DNA from 2 places in the Thauera sp. JM12B12 genome. Region 2 is predicted to be linked to the other one. Evidence: predicted binding sites of a transcription regulator. Region 2 holds the regulator's gene; the other holds the start of a gene.
The links. Region 2 encodes FliA, which starts transcription of late flagellar genes. Its sites were predicted from a motif close to CTAAAGTTNNNNNNNNNNNNGCCGNTA; they were not measured.
Positions count from the first base shown of each region.

Region 1: AAG895_RS08260 (YjfB family protein) is a predicted target of FliA. The motif match lies at 5,678-5,704, and genes of this name have one in related genera.

Region 1 is NZ_CP154859.1:1,838,987-1,847,645, reverse strand. Features, by position in the region: gene AAG895_RS08300 (PilC/PilY family type IV pilus protein) at 1-513, opposite strand, end outside; gene AAG895_RS08295 (hypothetical protein) at 528-1,193, opposite strand; gene AAG895_RS08290 (PilW family protein) at 1,190-2,281, opposite strand; gene pilV (type IV pilus modification protein PilV) at 2,274-2,657, opposite strand; gene AAG895_RS08280 (GspH/FimT family protein) at 2,657-3,148, opposite strand; gene AAG895_RS08275 (type IV pilin protein) at 3,243-3,647, opposite strand; gene AAG895_RS08270 (TIGR02281 family clan AA aspartic protease) at 3,789-4,448, opposite strand; gene AAG895_RS08265 (lytic transglycosylase domain-containing protein) at 4,569-5,429, opposite strand; gene AAG895_RS08260 (YjfB family protein) at 5,429-5,623, opposite strand; gene AAG895_RS08255 (YajQ family cyclic di-GMP-binding protein) at 5,805-6,290, opposite strand; gene AAG895_RS08250 (pyrimidine/purine nucleoside phosphorylase) at 6,309-6,632, opposite strand; gene AAG895_RS08245 (DUF2788 domain-containing protein) at 6,647-6,877, opposite strand; gene AAG895_RS08240 (argininosuccinate synthase) at 7,005-8,234, opposite strand; gene argF (ornithine carbamoyltransferase) at 8,406-8,659, opposite strand, start outside.
Region 2 is NZ_CP154859.1:1,552,581-1,561,239, reverse strand. Features, by position in the region: gene motD (flagellar motor protein MotD) at 1-525, opposite strand, end outside; gene AAG895_RS06965 (flagellar motor protein) at 546-1,286, opposite strand; gene AAG895_RS06960 (RNA polymerase sigma factor FliA) at 1,320-2,090, opposite strand; gene AAG895_RS06955 (flagellar FleN) at 2,215-3,003, opposite strand; gene flhF (flagellar biosynthesis protein FlhF) at 3,006-4,478, opposite strand; gene flhA (flagellar biosynthesis protein FlhA) at 4,673-6,775, opposite strand; gene flhB (flagellar biosynthesis protein FlhB) at 6,786-7,928, opposite strand; gene AAG895_RS06935 (DUF192 domain-containing protein) at 8,073-8,534, opposite strand; gene AAG895_RS06930 (rRNA large subunit pseudouridine synthase E) at 8,531-8,659, opposite strand, start outside.

The sequences.
Region 1 (8,659 bases), 290 kb from region 2:
GTAATAGGCAGCCTGGGCGAGGTCGCTACCGCGGCCGTTACTAGTAGTATTGTCGTAGGCGGTGAATGCGGTCGCCAGATCGACGGTAGCCGACGCAGAGTCATAGCCATTGACCCAGGCCGCGCTGAAGCTGGCGTTCGGAAAAGATGTTCCGTCCGCCCGTACAGGGGGAACGTACTTCGTCTTTGGGTCATAGTAGATCGCGTTGCAATGCGACGTCACATAACCCACCGCCAGGTTTTCCTGCTCACTGGCCGCAAAACTTCGAACGTGATCAGGCAGATGCGTCCACCCCATCGACCCGGAGTCGTCGAGCACGAACATCACGTTCGGCTTGATCTCGGCGCTGGTCGAACTCGCCATCGGCGAGTCGGCGATGGAGACGTCTGCGGCATTGCCTCCCAGCGACCAGGCGCCGAGCCCACACGCCAACGCATACACCGCAAGTTGCCCGAACCTTGCCGACGTGTGAGCAGGGCCGACACCTTGAGCGAGAAGTTTCCTGCTAGTCATTTTGCTTACCCCGATCAATTCAGAAGCACCGCCTGAACAATGCTTACGGTGTTACGCGGCCCTTCGACACGCGTCGTGACCCGATAGAAATAGCGTGTCGGCCCCGACGACACCTTCTTTGCATAGCCGCCGCCCGCCATCGACAAGCCGGCCTCGGCGGTCGCCGTTGAGGTGCTGTAGTTCTCGCAGGCGATGCCCGTCGGATCCCCCTCCTGATTGCAGAGGCGATTGATCACGTAGAAGGCGCGATACCCCGCCGGCAGCTCCGCCTGTGGAACCGCGGCGCCTTTCATGTTGCATTTTCCGTTGTTGGGGTTCTCGCCACCCCAATCCACGTTGTCGGTCAGATCGGCCGGGGTTACGTTTCCGGTGAGATCGCAGCCACTCATCCAGGTGGCGTAGTAGCCGTTCGCTTCGCTCTTCTGGTAAAGCTGCTTCACGTCGGCATCGACCTTCGCCTTGACCCATGCCAAGGCCGCTTCGGTGCCCCCATCTCCGGCCTGGGTCGAGGCTTGCCGAAAAGCGAGATTGCCCGCAATGACCGTACCGGTATCGACCGAGCGCACAAGCGCCACGGCTGAAAGCGAGATGATCACCAAGGCAATCAGCACGGTGAACAGGACGATTCCGTCCTCTCTCATCCCCTTGCCCGGCATGCGACTGGCAGATTTGATGATCATGATGCGGACCAGATTACGTTGCGTAACGGAATGATGGTTTCGAAGACCTTGTAGCGATAATGCCTACCGTCGTCGTTGGGGCTGTAGCTCGGACCACCGTCCCACAACTCGACGGCAGCGCCAGTGACAGTCTCCTTCTCATACTGCGGACTGCGCGCGACGACCGCCAGCCGCACCGCGCGGATACGCGGAACCAGCGCTGGATCCACCAGCGGTGACGCCCAGACGCCGGTGGCGGGCACCCAGGCCGAGATCTTGTTGCTGCCCGCGTCGGCGACACCATAGACCGCCTGCATGTCCACGATCTCGGACACCAATGCGGCTGGCGGAGCCGCGCCCATCGGGTCGAGCTCGATCAACTGATCGTTCTGGATGCGGTACTCGCGGTGCCGATATGCCCCCATATTGATGACGATGTCGCCAATCTCGTAGCTGGGCGTGTTCGCCGCGCCATATGCATTCACCGGATTCGGCGGGTTGTACGGGCCATCAGCGCCTGGGTTGTGTTGAAGATTGAAACCGTTGCCCGTCGCCTGCGCGTCCTGTGTCATCTGCATCAGCGTGCAGCGCTTGTCTCCAGTCTTGGAGGCCATGATGAAGAGATCGCCCTTCTCGAGGCCCCCGGTGGTCCCGGTGGTGACGATCGAGGAAGGCGTGGGCATGTCCTTCACGACGGACGTTGGAATGGCACCGAACTCCGCATCGCTGCGCATCAGCTCGATCCGATCGGGTTGGCCGTCGCCGCCATCGGTGATCTGGATCGGCACGAATGCACCGCCGATCGTGACCTTCGGGGGATCGCCGTCGCCGGCGTCGTAGTAGCTGTTGATGCCGTTCATGCACAACATGCCCTCAGGCCCGGCCACCCCATAGCCGGCCATGCGGATCTCGCGATCGAGCAGGTAGAGCGCCAGCGCACCATTGGTCTGGGCATCGTTGCCGCCAGTGCTGGTGCGTTTCTGCCCCTCGAAGGACTGCATGACCTGAGTGACCACCAGCAGCGTCACCAGGCCGATGACCATCCCGACCATCAGCTCGACAAGCCCGAGGCCTCGGTTGCTGCGGCAATTGAGATTTAGCTCATTCATTGATGTGGGCCACCATCTGGACGTTGCTCTGTTCGCCCCCCGGAACCTGCCAGGTGATCGTCACCGTCACCCGACTCCCGTTAACCACGACCGTGCGCTTGCCCGCCGGCAAGCCATCTTCAGCAGGCAGGTCGGCGTTGTTCTCCGCAAAGGCCGCCAGACCGTCGGGATCGCCCCACATGCTGCTGATGGTGCGATTGGCGATGAAGCTCGCATCGGCACGCATCTTGGCTTCGGTGGTGCTCCGGATCGCAGCCGCCTGCAGGCCGACGATGCTCAGCACACCGAGCGCCAGAATGAGAACGGACACGAGGACCTCGAGAAGGATCGTTCCGCGTTGTGAGATCGCTTTCACGACAGAAAACCTGATAGACATCAGCATCTCCGGGGATCGCCGTCGGGCAGGTTGGTAGCGGGGTCACACATCCGCACCTCGCCGCCCACCCCGATGGTCACGCGCAGGTCTCGCGACTTCGCGGCCGGAAGAATCGACTCGGGAAGGTCGATCGCGAGCTGGGTCAGGGGCGCGGAGCCGTCGCCGTTGCTCGTGTTCACCCTGCCCATGCCGTTGTAGGTGAGCGTGGTACTGCCGCCCGGCGTCGCGGTCACGATGACGTTTGCCCCGCCCTCAGCCGCCGACTGCTGGACGAAGACAGCGCCTTGCTGCAATTGCACGAGCCAGCCACCGCCGGCGCCCTGCAGGACGAACTCGACATTGGTGTTCCGGCGCACGGCCTCGGCACGCGCCACCTGCAAGCCGTTCTGCAGCGATTCGGTCGCGGTGCGAATACGGGAATTCTGGATCCACTCCATGAACGAAGGCCCCCCGACGCTCAACAGTGCAGCGAGCACCGCGACGACGACCATCAACTCGACGAGGGTGAAGCCCCCGAGCCTCCCACACCCTGTTTCCGCATTCCTTCGAGCGTTCATCATTTCGTCCTTGCAGCTCGCTTGCGGTTCAGCAGCCACCCTTCGAGCGCACCCAACAGGTGTTGCTGGTCACGCCCCAGGAGGTGGCCAAGGTCTCCATGACATTGTTGTGGTTGACCCTGTAGCTGAACCCGGCCATGTTGCCGGTGCCGGTCGCGGTGATCGTGAACGTGGTTGCGGTCACGTCGCTGCAAGCGAGCGTGAAGGCCGTCGTGTTGCCGGGACATGGTCCGCCCACATAGGTCCTGTTGTCCTGAAAGTACTGCTCCAACTGCACCCGGCCATTGGCGAGGGCAGAGGTGGCCTGCGGGATGTTCCCGCTCAGCACGTAATCGCGATATGCCGGCACGGCGATGGCGGCCAGGATCCCCACGATCGCCACCACGATCATCACCTCGATCAAGGTGAAGCCGGACTGCGTTCTGTTCTTCATTGAACTCCCCTGCATTCAAAGCATCTTGGTTTCGATTGAAAACCTACCGCGACCGCGGCCCCGGGACACCCCCCCGGCGACGGACGGAAGCCGCTGAGCGACCATCGGACACGGCCCTGCAAGAACCCGGCACTCGTGGCCTCAGTGGGTCTTTCTCAAGACCAGAAAGCCACCCTCGCGGCGCATGTCCATCCGATTGAGAAAGCTCATTCCCAGGAGCACCACGGGCAAAGCTCCTTCATGAACGGCAGCCTCGACGCCATGCAATACAAGCTGGCCGACCTGGATCTTGTCGAGCCGAACGACCCAGATCTGAACCAGGCCATTCGCCGTCATGCTGGTCGAGGGACGCCCCTTGCGGTAGTCCACCCCGGCACGAACGGCATCCTCCGCACCCATCGACACCAGGCTCGCCCCGGTATCGATGAGGAAACGCATCGATGCACCATTCACGGAACCGAGCACCGAATAGTGGCCTCGCGCATCCGGCGTCAAACGCAATTCCCGTCCTGCAGCGCCGGAGTCGGCCCTCGCGCCGACCTGAATCGGAGCGCCGCCTAGCCTGATCCGACGCTGAACGCCGTCCACCTCGACCACTGCGACATCGCCCTGCAACGCACGGAGCAGGACACCCTCACGGGATCTCTGCCCCACCGCAAGCGTCTGTGGCGAACCGCCGTCTACAAGCAAGACTGCCCTCGACCCGAATACGCCGGCGAGCTCGACATCGGCTGCGAACGTCACCGAGGATGAGAACAAGAGGGCGCAAATAGCTTGGCAAATGAGTCGCGGAAAATTCATTGCAGTATTGGTGCTGAGCTCGTTCGAAATGGCGACGAGTACAAGCTCATTTTGCAGGCGAGTGCCCGGAGCCCTCGCCAAATCGATCACAAGCCGCCGCAATCTGTTATCCGAGGGTGCTTACCTTTCCGCGGGCAAATGCAGCCGGGCCCGGTAGAACGCCAGAATCCGCCGCACATACTCCTCGGTCTCCGCATACGGCGGCACCCCGCCGTAGCGGTCGACCGTCCCCTCCCCCGCGTTGTACGCACCCGCCACCCGCGCGATGTCGCCGTCGTAGCGCGCAATCAGCCACTTGAGGTAAGCCAGGCCGCCGCGGACGTTCTGCTCGGGGTCGAAGGGGTCGCGCACGCCGAAGCGCTCGGCGGTGTCGGGGATCAGCTGCATAAGCCCCATGGCGTTGCGGGGCGAGCGCGCATCGGGGTTGAAGTTGGACTCGGCGCGGACGATCGCCAGCGCCAGGCGGGCGTCGACGTCGAAGCGCGGTGCCAGACGCTGCACCAGGCGCGCATGGGCGCGGTGATTGCGCGGCAGGCCCGCGATGTAGTGCTCGACCACCTCGTGCGGGACGACGGCCCCCGCGTCCGCCGGAGGCGGCGCCACCGAGGTGAACAGGCAGGGCGGCAGATAGGCATCCGTGTCGCCCGGCAGCGGTCGTCGGAGGGTAGACAGCAGGGTCCCTGCACGCGCGTGGCCGCGCTGGGCGGCCAGGGCAAGCAGGACATGACCGGTGTCGTGGCCACGGCGTGCACGCAGTGGCCCGAGGTAGAGCCGGGCGAGCTGGAACTGGGCCTCGAGGCTGCCATGTGCGGCAGCCGTACAGTGAAGCCGCGCGGCCACGAGGTGATTGCCGGCAGCCTGGGCGCGGTGGGCGCGCTCGATCAGGCGTACGAGCTGGGTCGGCTCATCGGTCCAGGCCGGCACCTCCGCATGCAGCGGGAGCGCGGTCGCCAGCAGGGCGGCGAGCACGAAGAGCCGCATCAGGCCCAGGTGTCGATGTAGCCGCCAGCAGTGCCGAGCGCAGGCGCCGGCGGCTGCGGGATGGCCTGCAGCAGCTGCATGGCGCTCTGTTCCTGGATATCCATGGTCTTCTTCAGCACCGATACCGCAGCTTCCTGCTGCACTTCGGCCATGGCATTGGCGGATGCTGCGCTGGCGATTGCGCTGACGTCCATGAGGCTCTCCTTGGGTCGTTGCCGCGCGCTCGCTGCGCGGCTTGATGAGAGGCTTAACGGACGAAGGCGACGGAACTTGAACGTTGCCGCAGCCATGAAAACGCAAAGGCCATGCGATCACATTGATCGACATGGCCTGCAATCACGGCGAAACCGGATGCGGGGAGCAGTTTGCCCCCGCTCAGTCCCTGAAATTCCCGTACTGCAGCGGAAAGTCCGTGATCTGCTTCTTGACCAGCGCGATGGCCTCCTGCAGCACGTCGCGCTTGGCGCCGGAGACGCGCACGGCATCGCCCTGGATGGCGGCCTGGACCTTCATCTTGCTGTCCTTCAACAGCTTGACGATCTTCTTGGCCATTTCCTGCTCGACGCCGACGCGCACCTTCACTTCCTGCTTGACCTTGTTGCCCGAGATCTTCTGCACGTCGCCGTAGTCCAGGCAGCGGACGTCGACGTTTTTCTTGGTCATCTCGGGCAGCAGGATGGTCTTGATCTGGTCAAGCTGGAAGTCGCTGTCGCCGTAGAGGGTGAGCAGCTTCTCGGCGTGCTCGATCTTGGCGCTGGTGCCCTTGAAGTCGTGGCGGCCGTCCACCTTGCGGTTGGCCTGCTCGACCGCGTTACGCAGCGAGGGCTGGTCGACCTCGGACATGATGTCGAAAGACGGCATCGTTCCCCTCCCCCGCGATCAGCCGAAGTGGCAGATGTAGTGGTAGGGCTCGCCCGCGACTTCGATGTCGAAGCTGGAATTGCCCGGCACGTTGAAGGATTCGCCGGCGCCGTAGGTCTTCCAGTCAGCCTCACCCTTGAGGCGCACGCGGCAGCTGCCGGCGACGCCTTCCATGATCTCGGGCGCGCCGGTGTTGAAGGTGAGCGTGGCGGGCAGGATCACGCCGACCGATTTCTTGGTGCCGTCGGCGAACTGGATGCCGTGGCTGACGCACTTGCCGTCGAAGTAGACGTTGGCCTGGGTGGTGACGGCGACGCCGTCGATCTTGGCGGTGATGGCCATGATGTAAGGTTTCCTTATTCGATTCCCAGCAGCTTCTGGATGATGCCCTTGGCGACGAAACCGACGAAGCCCACGCCCAGGCCGAGGAACATCCACATCATGCCGTAGCGGCCGGCCTTGGATTCCTTGCCCAGGTTCCAGATGATGAACATCATGAAGAGGATCAGCCCGGTGAGGCCGAACTTGAGGGCGAGGTCCTCGAACTCGGTGAAGCTGAGCCCGAAGATGAAAGCGTCGTTGTTCATCGCGTTGAATTGGCGGGGTGAGCTTTGCGGCGCGGCGGCAGCAGGCTGGCGGTGCCTTGGGAGCGGGCTTGCCGGCAAACGATGCGGGCGTGGCCGACATTCGCGGGCAAGCCCGCTCCCACGCTGGTCAGCCGCGCTTGGCCTTGGCGTTGGCGGCGATGCGCATGCGCAGCGCGTTAAGGCGGATGAAGCCGTGCGCGTCCTTCTGATTGTAGGCGCCGGCGTCGTCCTCGAAGGTGGCGATCGTCGGGTCGAACAGCGAGTCGGTCTTGGAGTCGCGGCCGGTGACGATGACGTTGCCCTTGTAGAGCTTGAGGCGCACCCAGCCGTTGACGCTCTGCTGGGTGTTGTCGATGAGGGCCTGCAGCGCAAGGCGCTCGGGGCTCCACCAGTAGCCGTTGTAAATGATGCTGGCGTAGCGCGGCATGAGGTCGTCCTTGAGGTGGGCGACTTCGCGGTCGAGCGTGATCGATTCGATGGCGCGGTGCGCCTTGAGCAGGATGGTGCCGCCCGGGGTCTCGTAGCAGCCGCGGCTCTTCATGCCGACGTAGCGGTTTTCCACCAGGTCGAGGCGGCCGATGCCGTGCTTGCCGCCGAGCGCGTTGAGCTTGGCGAGCAGCTCGTGCGGCTTCATGCGCGTGCCGTCGATGGCGACGAGGTCGCCCTTCTCGAACTCCAGGTCGACGTACTCGGCGGCATCGGGCGCGGCTTCCGGCGACACGGTCCAGCGCCACATGGATTCCTCGGCCTCGGCGGCGGGGTTCTCGAGGTGGCGGCCTTCGAAGGAGATGTGCAGCAGGTTTGCGTCCATCGAGTAGGGCGAACCGCCCTGCTTGTGCTTCATCTCGATCGGGATGCCGTGCTTTTCGGCGTAGGCGAGCAGCTTCTCGCGCGACAGCAGGTCCCACTCGCGCCACGGCGCGATGACCTTCACGCCCGGCATCAGCGCGTAGTAGCCGAGCTCGAAGCGCACCTGGTCGTTACCCTTGCCGGTGGCGCCGTGCGAGACGGCGTCGGCGCCGGTGGCGCGCGCGATCTCGATCTGGCGCTTGGCGATCAGCGGGCGGGCGATCGAGGTGCCGAGCAGGTACTCGCCCTCGTAGATCGTGTTGGCGCGGAACATCGGAAAGACGAAGTCGCGCACGAACTCCTCGCGCAGGTCGTCGATGAAGATGTTCTCGGGCTTGATGCCGAACTTCAGCGCCTTGGTGCGCGCGGGCTCGAGCTCTTCGCCCTGGCCGAGGTCGGCGGTGAAGGTGACCACTTCGCACTGGTAGGTGTCCTGCAGCCACTTCAGGATGACCGAAGTGTCCAGCCCGCCGGAGTAGGCGAGCACTACTTTCTTGACGTCGCTCATGCTGTTTTCCTGTTTCCTGCTGTGTTGCCGGCGCGCACGCCCGTGCGTACCGTGGGTGTTCAATGCCGACCTAAGCCTGGGCGGCGATCTCGTGGGAGCGGGCTTGCCCGCGAATGGCGGTGCCGATTCTGTGCAGTCGCGGGCAAGCCCGCTCCCACGGGGTTCTCTTCATCAGTCCTGGATGCGGCCGAGCACCAGGTATTCCATCAAGGCCTTCTGCGCATGGAGGCGGTTCTCGGCCTCGTCCCACACCACCGACTGCGGGCCGTCGATGACCTCGGCGGTCACTTCCTCACCCCGGTGCGCGGGCAGGCAGTGCATGAAGACGGCGTCCTTGTGGGCGACCGACATCATGTCCGCATCCACGCACCAGTCGGCGAAGGCCTTCATGCGGGCCTCGTTCTCGGCCTCGAAGCCCATCGAGG
Region 2 (8,659 bases):
GACCGTGATCGGGAACGGCGCAGGCGCGAGCACCTGGGCCACCGCACGTAGGGCGTCGACCGCCTCCTGGCCGAGCGCCGAGTCACCCGGCGCGAAAAGCAGGCTCGCGTTGATCTCCACGCTCACGCCGAACGCGCCCTCGGTCACATTGACCTGCCCCGCCTGGGTCAGCGGCGACAGCACGCGGCGAATCTCGTCGGCCATGTTGCGCATGCGCTGCGCGGTCTCGCGCCGCCGCTGTTCGAGCGCCGGGTCCGCCGCGGGTGGCGCGGGCTGGGTGATCGGCCGGGTGGGCAGCACGCTCACCTGCGGCAGCACGATCTGGTCGCCGCTCTCATTGACGGCGACGTTGCGAAAAGCCTGCACCAGCGAGTCCGACAGCACGCGGTACTTGCCCTCGTTCACCGACGACAGCGAGTACATCACCACGAAGAAGGCGAACAGCAGGGTGATGAAGTCGGCATAGGACACGAGCCAGCGCTCGTGGTTGTCGTGCTCCTCTTCAGCCCTGCGCCTGCGCCCCATGTCGTCCTCCCTGCCCGCGCTCAGACCACGTAGCCCTGCATGCGGCTGGCGATGATGCGCGGGTTGTCGCCGTTGGCGATGCCGACCAGGCCATCGACGAACATCTCGCGCTGGGTGGTGAGGATGACGATGTGCGCGGCAAGCTTCTTGGCGATCGGCAGGAACACCAGGTTGGCGAAGCCCACCCCGTAGATGGTGGCGACGAAGGCCACCGCGATGCCGGCACCGAGCCGCGACGGATCGGAGAGGTTCTCCATCACGTGGATCAGCCCCATCACCGCACCGAGGATGCCGATCGTCGGCGCATAGCCCCCGGCCGCTTCCCAGATGCGGGCGGACTGGCGCAGCTGGCCTTCCCAGACGCCGATCTCCACCTCCAGCACCTCGCGCAGCCGGTTGGGCTCGACGCCATCGACGAGCAACTGCAGGCCGCGGCGCATGAAGGGATCGGGCAGACCCTCGATCTGGTTCTCCAGCGTCAGCAGACCCTCCTTGCGTGCGACCTGGCTCCAGCTGGCCACCTGATCGATGATCGTCTGGTGGCTCACCGCTGGCGGGACGAACACCCAGCGCCCCATCCGCATGCCCTCGACGAAGGTGCGCAACGGGCTTTGCAGCATCACCGCGCCCAGGGTGCCGCCGATCACGATGAGGAAGGCGGTAGGCTGGAACAGCGAGGACAGGTGACCGCCCTCCAGCACCTGGCCGACGACAATCGCGGCGATGCCAAGCGTGAGGCCGACGAGGCTGATCTTATCCATGGCGGGCGGTGCTCAATGCGCGAGCGCTCATGATCAGTTGGGCGCAGGCTTCTTGGGCGGGCGGCCACGCTTGCGTGCCGCGGGCATGGCGGCGCCGCCGTCGAAGATGCACGCACGCAGGCGGGCGACCGCCTGGCTGTGCAGCTGGCATACGCGCGATTCGGTGACGCCGAGCACCTCGCCGATCTCGCGCAGGTTGAGCTCCTCGTCGTAGTACAGGGCCATCACCATCTGCTCGCGCTCGGGAAGGCGCTCGATGGCGTCCACGAGACGGCGGCGCATGTCCGCATCCTCGAGCAGATCGAGCGGATTGCTGTCCTCCTGGGCGAAATGGCGCTCGAGATAGTCGTCATCGTCGTCCCGGTTGAAATCCTCGAGATAGACGAGCTGGTGGCCGCGCGCGTCCTGCAGCATGCGCTGATACTCCTCCAGCGGCATGTCGAGGGCGGTGGCGAGCTCGGTTTCCGAAGGCTGGCGGCCGAACTGCTGCTCGAGGCTGTGGATGGCGGACTCGATGCGGCGCATGTCGCGGCGCAGGCTGCGCGGCAGCCAGTCGTTCTCGCGCAGCCCATCGAGCATGGCGCCGCGGATGCGCTGCGCGGCATAGGTCTCGAATTGCGCGCCCAGCCCATGTTCATAGCGGCCGAGCGCATCGAGCAGCCCCATCATGCCGTTCTGGATGAGGTCGTCCACGTCCACGCTGGCCGGCAGCTTGGACATGAGCTGAAAGGCGATGCGCTTGACCAGAGGGGCGTAGGCCTCGACGAGGTTGGTCTTGTCGAGCTTACCGTTTGCGTCGTACATCCATTCGGCCTGTATCGTCTTGCGGTGCGAGCGCCTGCCTGCGCCGGCTCCGGATGTCGGAGGCGCAGATTGTCCCGCAGCGTTCGCGGCATTACCAGCGGGATAAGTCACACCCATGGCCGAATCATCCTCGCCTGGATCCAGGCTCGCGCCCCATGCCGGTGACACGGCGCAAGAAGGCCGCGCCGGCATCGCGCGTCGAGGTCTGCAGGGGCTGCCGCAGCCCGACCGCGATGTCGTCGCGCTCGACCTCGCCCAGCCAGGCCAGGGGCACGCCGACATGACGCCGCACCAGGCCGTGCAGACCGGCGAAGAAGGCCGCTGCGTCATTGCGGCCGCGCGCGCGGCAGACGGCCACATGGACCGAACCGGCCCCGGCGGCGGCCAGGCCCTTGATCGTCTGGTAGGCCTCGGTCGCGCCGCTCGCGCTCGCCTCCGCCACCACCAGGCGACGCGGGGCCGCCTGCACGAAGGGCGAGGGCTCTGCCGCACGCTCGCCCGACGCGTGCACGAGCACGAAGCCGGCGTGGCGATGGAGGATGCGCAAGGCCTCGATGAGGCAGGCGCGCCGGGCGTCGTCCAGCAAGGGCAGCGCAAGCGCAGCGGCAGCCGCGGGCACGCGGCCGACCAGTCCCGGCACCGGCTGCAGCACGACCGACAGGGTGGTGCGGCCGTCGAGCAACTGGAGCAGGTCGGTGCCCTCGGCCAGACCGAGCGTGGCGGCGAGCGCGTCGCGCCCTTCCGCCTCGTCGAGGATAAGCACCCGCTCCGCGCTCCCGGCGATGCGATGTGCCGCGAGCACCGCGTTGCCGCCGCGCTGCCGGCCGCCGGCATAGAGCGCCACGACATGCGGCGGCGCGCGGCGGAACAGGCGGCGCAGCCCCGCCGCCTGGTCTTCGCGTCCGTCGAGCATGATCACGCCCCTCCGGCGGCGGCCAGCAGCATCCCGGCCTCGTCGCCGCTCAGGTGCCAGGGCGACTCGCCGGCGTGCTCGCGCAGCGCGCGATGCAGCAGGTAGGCGCGGTTGGGCAGGTGCAGGTCCTCGGGCACGCGCTGGCCGTTGGTCAGGTAGCGGATGTCGAGCGTGTGCCGCACCGCGACGTCGAGCGCCGGCGCGAGCGAGGCAGCTTCGTCCACCTTGGTGAAGATGCAGCCGGCGAGGTCGTCGCCGGCGTAGGCGCGCACGACGTCGTCGAGCGTGTCGCCGCGCGCGGTGGCGTTGAGGAGCAGCAGGCGGCGGACGTCGCCGGCGCCGGCGAGCATCGCGGCCTGCTCGGCCACCATGCGGTCGCGCTGGCTCATGCCCATGGTGTCGATGAGCACCATGTGCTTGTTGCGCAGGCCGGCAAGGGTCTGCCGCAGGTCGCCCGCATCGCGCACCGAGAACACCGGCACGCCGAGGATACGGCCGTAGATGCGCAGTTGCTCCTGGGCGCCGATGCGATAGCCGTCGGTGGTGATGAGCGCGAGCTTGCCGGCGCCATGGCGCACCACGCAACGCGCGGCAAGCTTGGCGGTGGTCGTGGTCTTGCCGACGCCGGTGGGCCCGACGAGCGCGAACACGCCGCCGCGATCGAGCAGATCCTCGTCCGAGGCGCAGGTCCGCATCAGGCGGTCGAGCGCCGCACCCACGGCCTCGCGCGCCTCGGTGCGGCCGGCGTCCTCCGCCACCGCCTCGGCAAGCTTGCGCGCGACGGCGGCGGAGAAACCGGCCTCGAGCAACTCGCCCAGCACGGTGGCGCGCGCGGGAGCCTGACGGCGCGTCTCGCCCCAGGCGAAACCGGCGAGCTGGCGCTCGATCATGCCGCGGATGCCGGTCAGCTCGGCCATCAGGCGGGCGTTGGTCTCTTGCAGTTCGCGCACGCGTGCGCTGCCGAACTCGTCGCTCGCCGTGGGCTGGGGCGCCGCGCGCCCGACGAATGCAGCGAGCCCCTCGGCCTGATCCGCGCGCCCGCGCACCGTCGTGCGCATGACACCGTCGCGGCTGCGCAGGGCGTAGTCGGCGGTCTCGATGCGCGGCGGATTGAAAGCGCGCACCACCGGCTCGGGCTCGGCGCGGCTGGCGGCAGGCGTGCGCGTCGCGTTGCGCGCGGCGCTGGCGGCCAATGCGGACAGGCTCACCTGAAAGTCCGCCTCCTCCACCGCCGATGCAGGCGCGGCGGCTGTGGTCGGAGCCACCGCGGGCTGGGGGGCTGCGCCGGAACGCGCCGCCACCGCAGCCCGGTTGGCCGCCTGCAGCGCACCGACCGCCTCGCCCGGCAGCGCCAGGATCTCGACGCCCCCCTCGACGGCACGGTTGGAGAGCACGATCGCGTCCGGACCGAGGGCTTCCTTCAGGGCACGAAGCGCCTCGCGGGCGGTGGGGGCAAAGTAGCGTTTGACGTTCATGGCGATTCTCCCGGCGGTCGCGGTCGACCACTGCTTGATGAGGATTATCGCCACCCGGGGTCAAGGCCCTTGGACGGAATAAAGCGGCTTTCCCCCGTCTATTCGCGTTCACGCGGAGCGCGTCTGGGCCTGCGATCCGTCCGCGGGCAAGCAGCCACCCACGCTGCGCCGCACCCGCGTCCTGGGCGCGCGGGTCAGCCCTGCGCGCCCACCATGGCGGTGACGCGGATGGTGCGGCTCTCCGGTACCTCGTTGTTGGAGATGACCTTGAGCGATGGCACGGCCCGGCGCAGGAAGCGCGACAGCAGCATGCGCAGCTGCGCCGGCACCAGCAGCACCGGCGGCAACCCGATGTCCTCCTGGCGCTGGGCGATCTGCGCGGTCTGGCGCAGCAGGGTGTCGGCGAGGCCGGGCTCGATCGCCCCGCCCTCGCCCCCCGCGGCCATGGCCTGGATGAGGATGCGCTCGAGCCCCGGCTCCAGCGCCATGACCTGCACCTCAGCGTTGCCCGGGAACAGGCTCTGCATGATCGCGCGGCCGAGCGCCTCGCGCACCCGGGTGGTGAGCTGAACGGGATCCTGCGTGCGCGGCGCGTGCTCGGCGAGCACCTCGATGATGCTGCGCATGTCGCGGATGTTGACGCCCTCTTCGAGCAGGCTCTGCAGCACGCGCTGCACCACGCTGATCGGCAGCATCTTCGGCACAAGGTCCTCGACCAGCTTGGGCGATTCCTTGCCCACATGATCGAGCAGCGCCTGGGTCTCCTGGCGTCCGAGCAGCTCGGCGGCATGGTTGAGGATGACGTGGTTGAGGTGGGTTGCCACCACCGTGCTCGCATCGACCACGGTGTAGCCGAGCGCATGCGCCTGCTCGCGCATCGAGGCGTCGATCCACACCGCAGGCAGGCCGAAGGCGGGATCGGTGGTCTCGCGCCCGGCGAGCGGCCCGGACACGCGCCCCGGATTGATGGCGAGGAACTGCCCCGGATAGGCCTCGCCGTTGCCGATCTCGACGCCCTTGAGGGCAATGCGGTACGCGTTGGGCTTGAGCTCGAGGTTGTCGCGGATATGCACCGGCGCGGACAGGAAGCCGACCTCCTGGGCGAACTTCTTGCGCAGCCCGCGGATGCGCTTGAGCAGTTCGCCGTCCTGCCCCTTGTCGACCATCGGGATCAGGCGGTAGCCCACCTCGAGGCCGAGCACGTCGACCTGCGACACGTCGTTCCAGCTCGCCTCCTGACTCTCGGACGCGGGCATCGCGACCTGCGCCGCCGCTTCCGGAGCGGCGGCGGCAGCCGCCTCCTCGGCGATGCGCTTGCGCCGCACCCAGGCCATGGCGCCGAGCGTGCCCGCCAGAAGCAGGAACACCAGGTTGGGCATGCCGGGAATGAGGCCGAGCACGCCGATGATCCCACCGGTCAGCAAGAGCACCTGCGGGTTGGAGAACACCTGGTTCATCACCAGTCCGCCCACGTCGCCCTCGTCGCCGACCCGCGACACCACCAGGCCCGCCGCCACCGAAATGATCAGCGAGGGAATCTGCGCGACCAGGCCGTCACCGATGGTGAGCAGGGTGTAGGTGTGCGCCGCGTCGCCAACCGCCATGTCGTGCTGCATCACACCAACGAAAAGCCCGCCGATGATGTTGATCATCAGGATGATGATGCCGGCGATGGCGTCGCCGCGTACGAACTTGGACGCACCGTCCATGGCGCCGTAGAAGTCCGATTCCTGCGCGATCTCCTTGCGCCGCCGCTTGGCCTCCTTCTCGTCGATGAGGCCGGCGTTGAGGTCGGCGTCGATCGCCATCTGCTTGCCGGGCATCGCGTCCAGGGTGAAGCGCGCGCTCACCTCGGCAATGCGACCCGCGCCCTTGGTGATGACGACAAAGTTGATCACGGTAAGGATCACGAACACCACCAGACCAACCGCCGTGTTGCCGCCGACGAGGAAGTTGCCGAAGGCCTCGATGACCTTGCCCGCCGCGTCCGGGCCGGCGTGGCCCTCGAGCAGCACGATCCGGGTGGAGGCTACGTTGAGCGACAGGCGCAGCAGCGTGCTCACCAGCAGCACGGTGGGGAAGACCGAGAAGTCGAGCGGCCGCGTCGAGTACATCGCCACCAGCATCACCATCACCGAGATGGCGATGTTGAAGGTGAAGAACACGTCGAGCAGGAACACCGGCAGCGGCAGCACCATCATCGACAGGATGATGATGATCAGCAGCGGCGCCCCAAGCTGGCGCAGGTTCGCCGGCGTGAGCAGCTGGCGCAGGTTCAGGGTGTCGTTGGTGGCCATGATTCAGGCTTCATTCCTCGGGGGCGCCCGGGTCCATGCCGGCGGGCACCGGCAGCGCGGTCGGCGCCACCGGCGGCAAGCCGCCCTGCTTCATCCAGGTGTCGAGCTGGTATACGTAGGCCATCACCTCGGCCACCGCGGTGTACAGGGCGGCGGGGATGGATTGTTCGAGTTCGCAGTGCTTGTAGAGCGCGCGCGCCAGCGGCGGCGCCTCGAGCAGCGGCACGCCGTGCTCCTTGGCGAGTTCGCGGATCTTCAGCGCCAGCTCGCCGCGCCCCTTGGCGATCACCACCGGCGCGCCCATCTTCGCGGCGTCGTATCTGAGCGCGACCGAGAAGTGAGTCGGGTTGGTCACCACCACGTCGGCCTTGGGCACCTCGGTCATCATGCGCCGGCGCGCCATCTCGCGCTGCAGCGCGCGGATGCGGCCCTTGACCATCGGGTCGCCCTCCTGCTCCTTGCTCTCGCGCTTGACCTCTTCTTTGGTCATGCGCAGCTTCTTGTGGTACTGCCAGAGCTGGAAGGGCACGTCGATGATCGCCAGCAGGCCCAGGCTGAGCACGATCATCAGCGACGCGAAGGCCACGGTGTCCGAGAAGTCGGCCATGCCGATCTCGAGCGGCTCGACCATGAGATCGAACAGATGGTCGATGTTGAGCCACAGCACCAGCGCCGCCACGCCGCCCACCAGCACCGACTTGAGGATGGCCTTGATCATCTCGGCCAGCCCATGCACCGAGAACATGCGGCCGATGCCCTGGATCGGATTCATGCGGCCGAAGTTGAAGCCGAGCACCTTTGGCGCGAACACCAGACCGCCGAGCAGGATCGGCGCCGCCACCGCCGCCACCAGCAGCGCGAAGAACAGCGGCGCCAGCGTCAGCAGCGCACCACTGAGCATGCGGTTGAGCACGTCGAGCATCAGGGCCGGGTCGAAGGCGGCGCTGCGCTCGAACGCGAAGCCGTCGCGCACGATGCCCATCACCCGCCCGGCCATCCAGTTGCCCATCAGCAGCAGGGTGGCGGCACCGGTGACGGTGACGAGGAAGGTCGACAGCTCCCGCGACTGCGGGACCTGGCCTTCCTCACGCGCCTGCTCGAGCCTTCGCGGTGATGGGTCTTCTGTCTTCTCGAGATCGCTTTCTTCGGCCACGGCCGGCTCCGTTCGCGTGCACGAACGCCCGGACAAGCCCGGACGCCAGACGACGTGTGGGGATTATCGGCCGCCCCCGCCAAGCGCCAGCGGCGGAAAAAAGCGACTAAAGCGGCCCTGTTCGTGCCTTGGCCGCCGCTCAGCTCAGCGCGGCGCGGGCAGGCGGTCGAAACCGCGCAGGGTGTCGCCCGCCTTGATGCCACGCTCGGCGAACCAGCCCAGGTTCATCTCGAGCGCAAAGCGCGCCGGCCCTGCCGCGCAGTGGTTGTCGGCAGTCTGCGGCTGCATGTCCTCGATGTTGATCACCCTGCCGCGCTCGTCGACAAACGCCACCGACAGCGGCAACAGGGTGTTCTTCATCCACATGCAGTGCGCACGCGCCTCGGGGAACACGAACACCATGCCGCGATGGAGCGGCATCGTGGTGCGATTCATCAGCCCGGTCTGGCGCGTCTCGAAGGTGTGCGCCACCTCGGCCTCGATGCGGTACATGCCGGCGCCCAGCTCGGCGAGCGGCAGCGCAGTCTGCGCGAACGCCGGGGCGCCCGCGAGCAGCAGCGCGGCGCCGGCCACCAGGCGGCGGGTGAAGGTCGAGCGAGGAATCATGGCGTGCGTCCGGGGCGTTTTCTTGTCGTCGAAACGGGCGGCATCTTAGCTGCGCCCCCCGCGCGCTGGCGAGGCTCCGCCGCCCTGGCTGGCGGCAGCGTGTCGACGGCGACCTCGCGCCACTG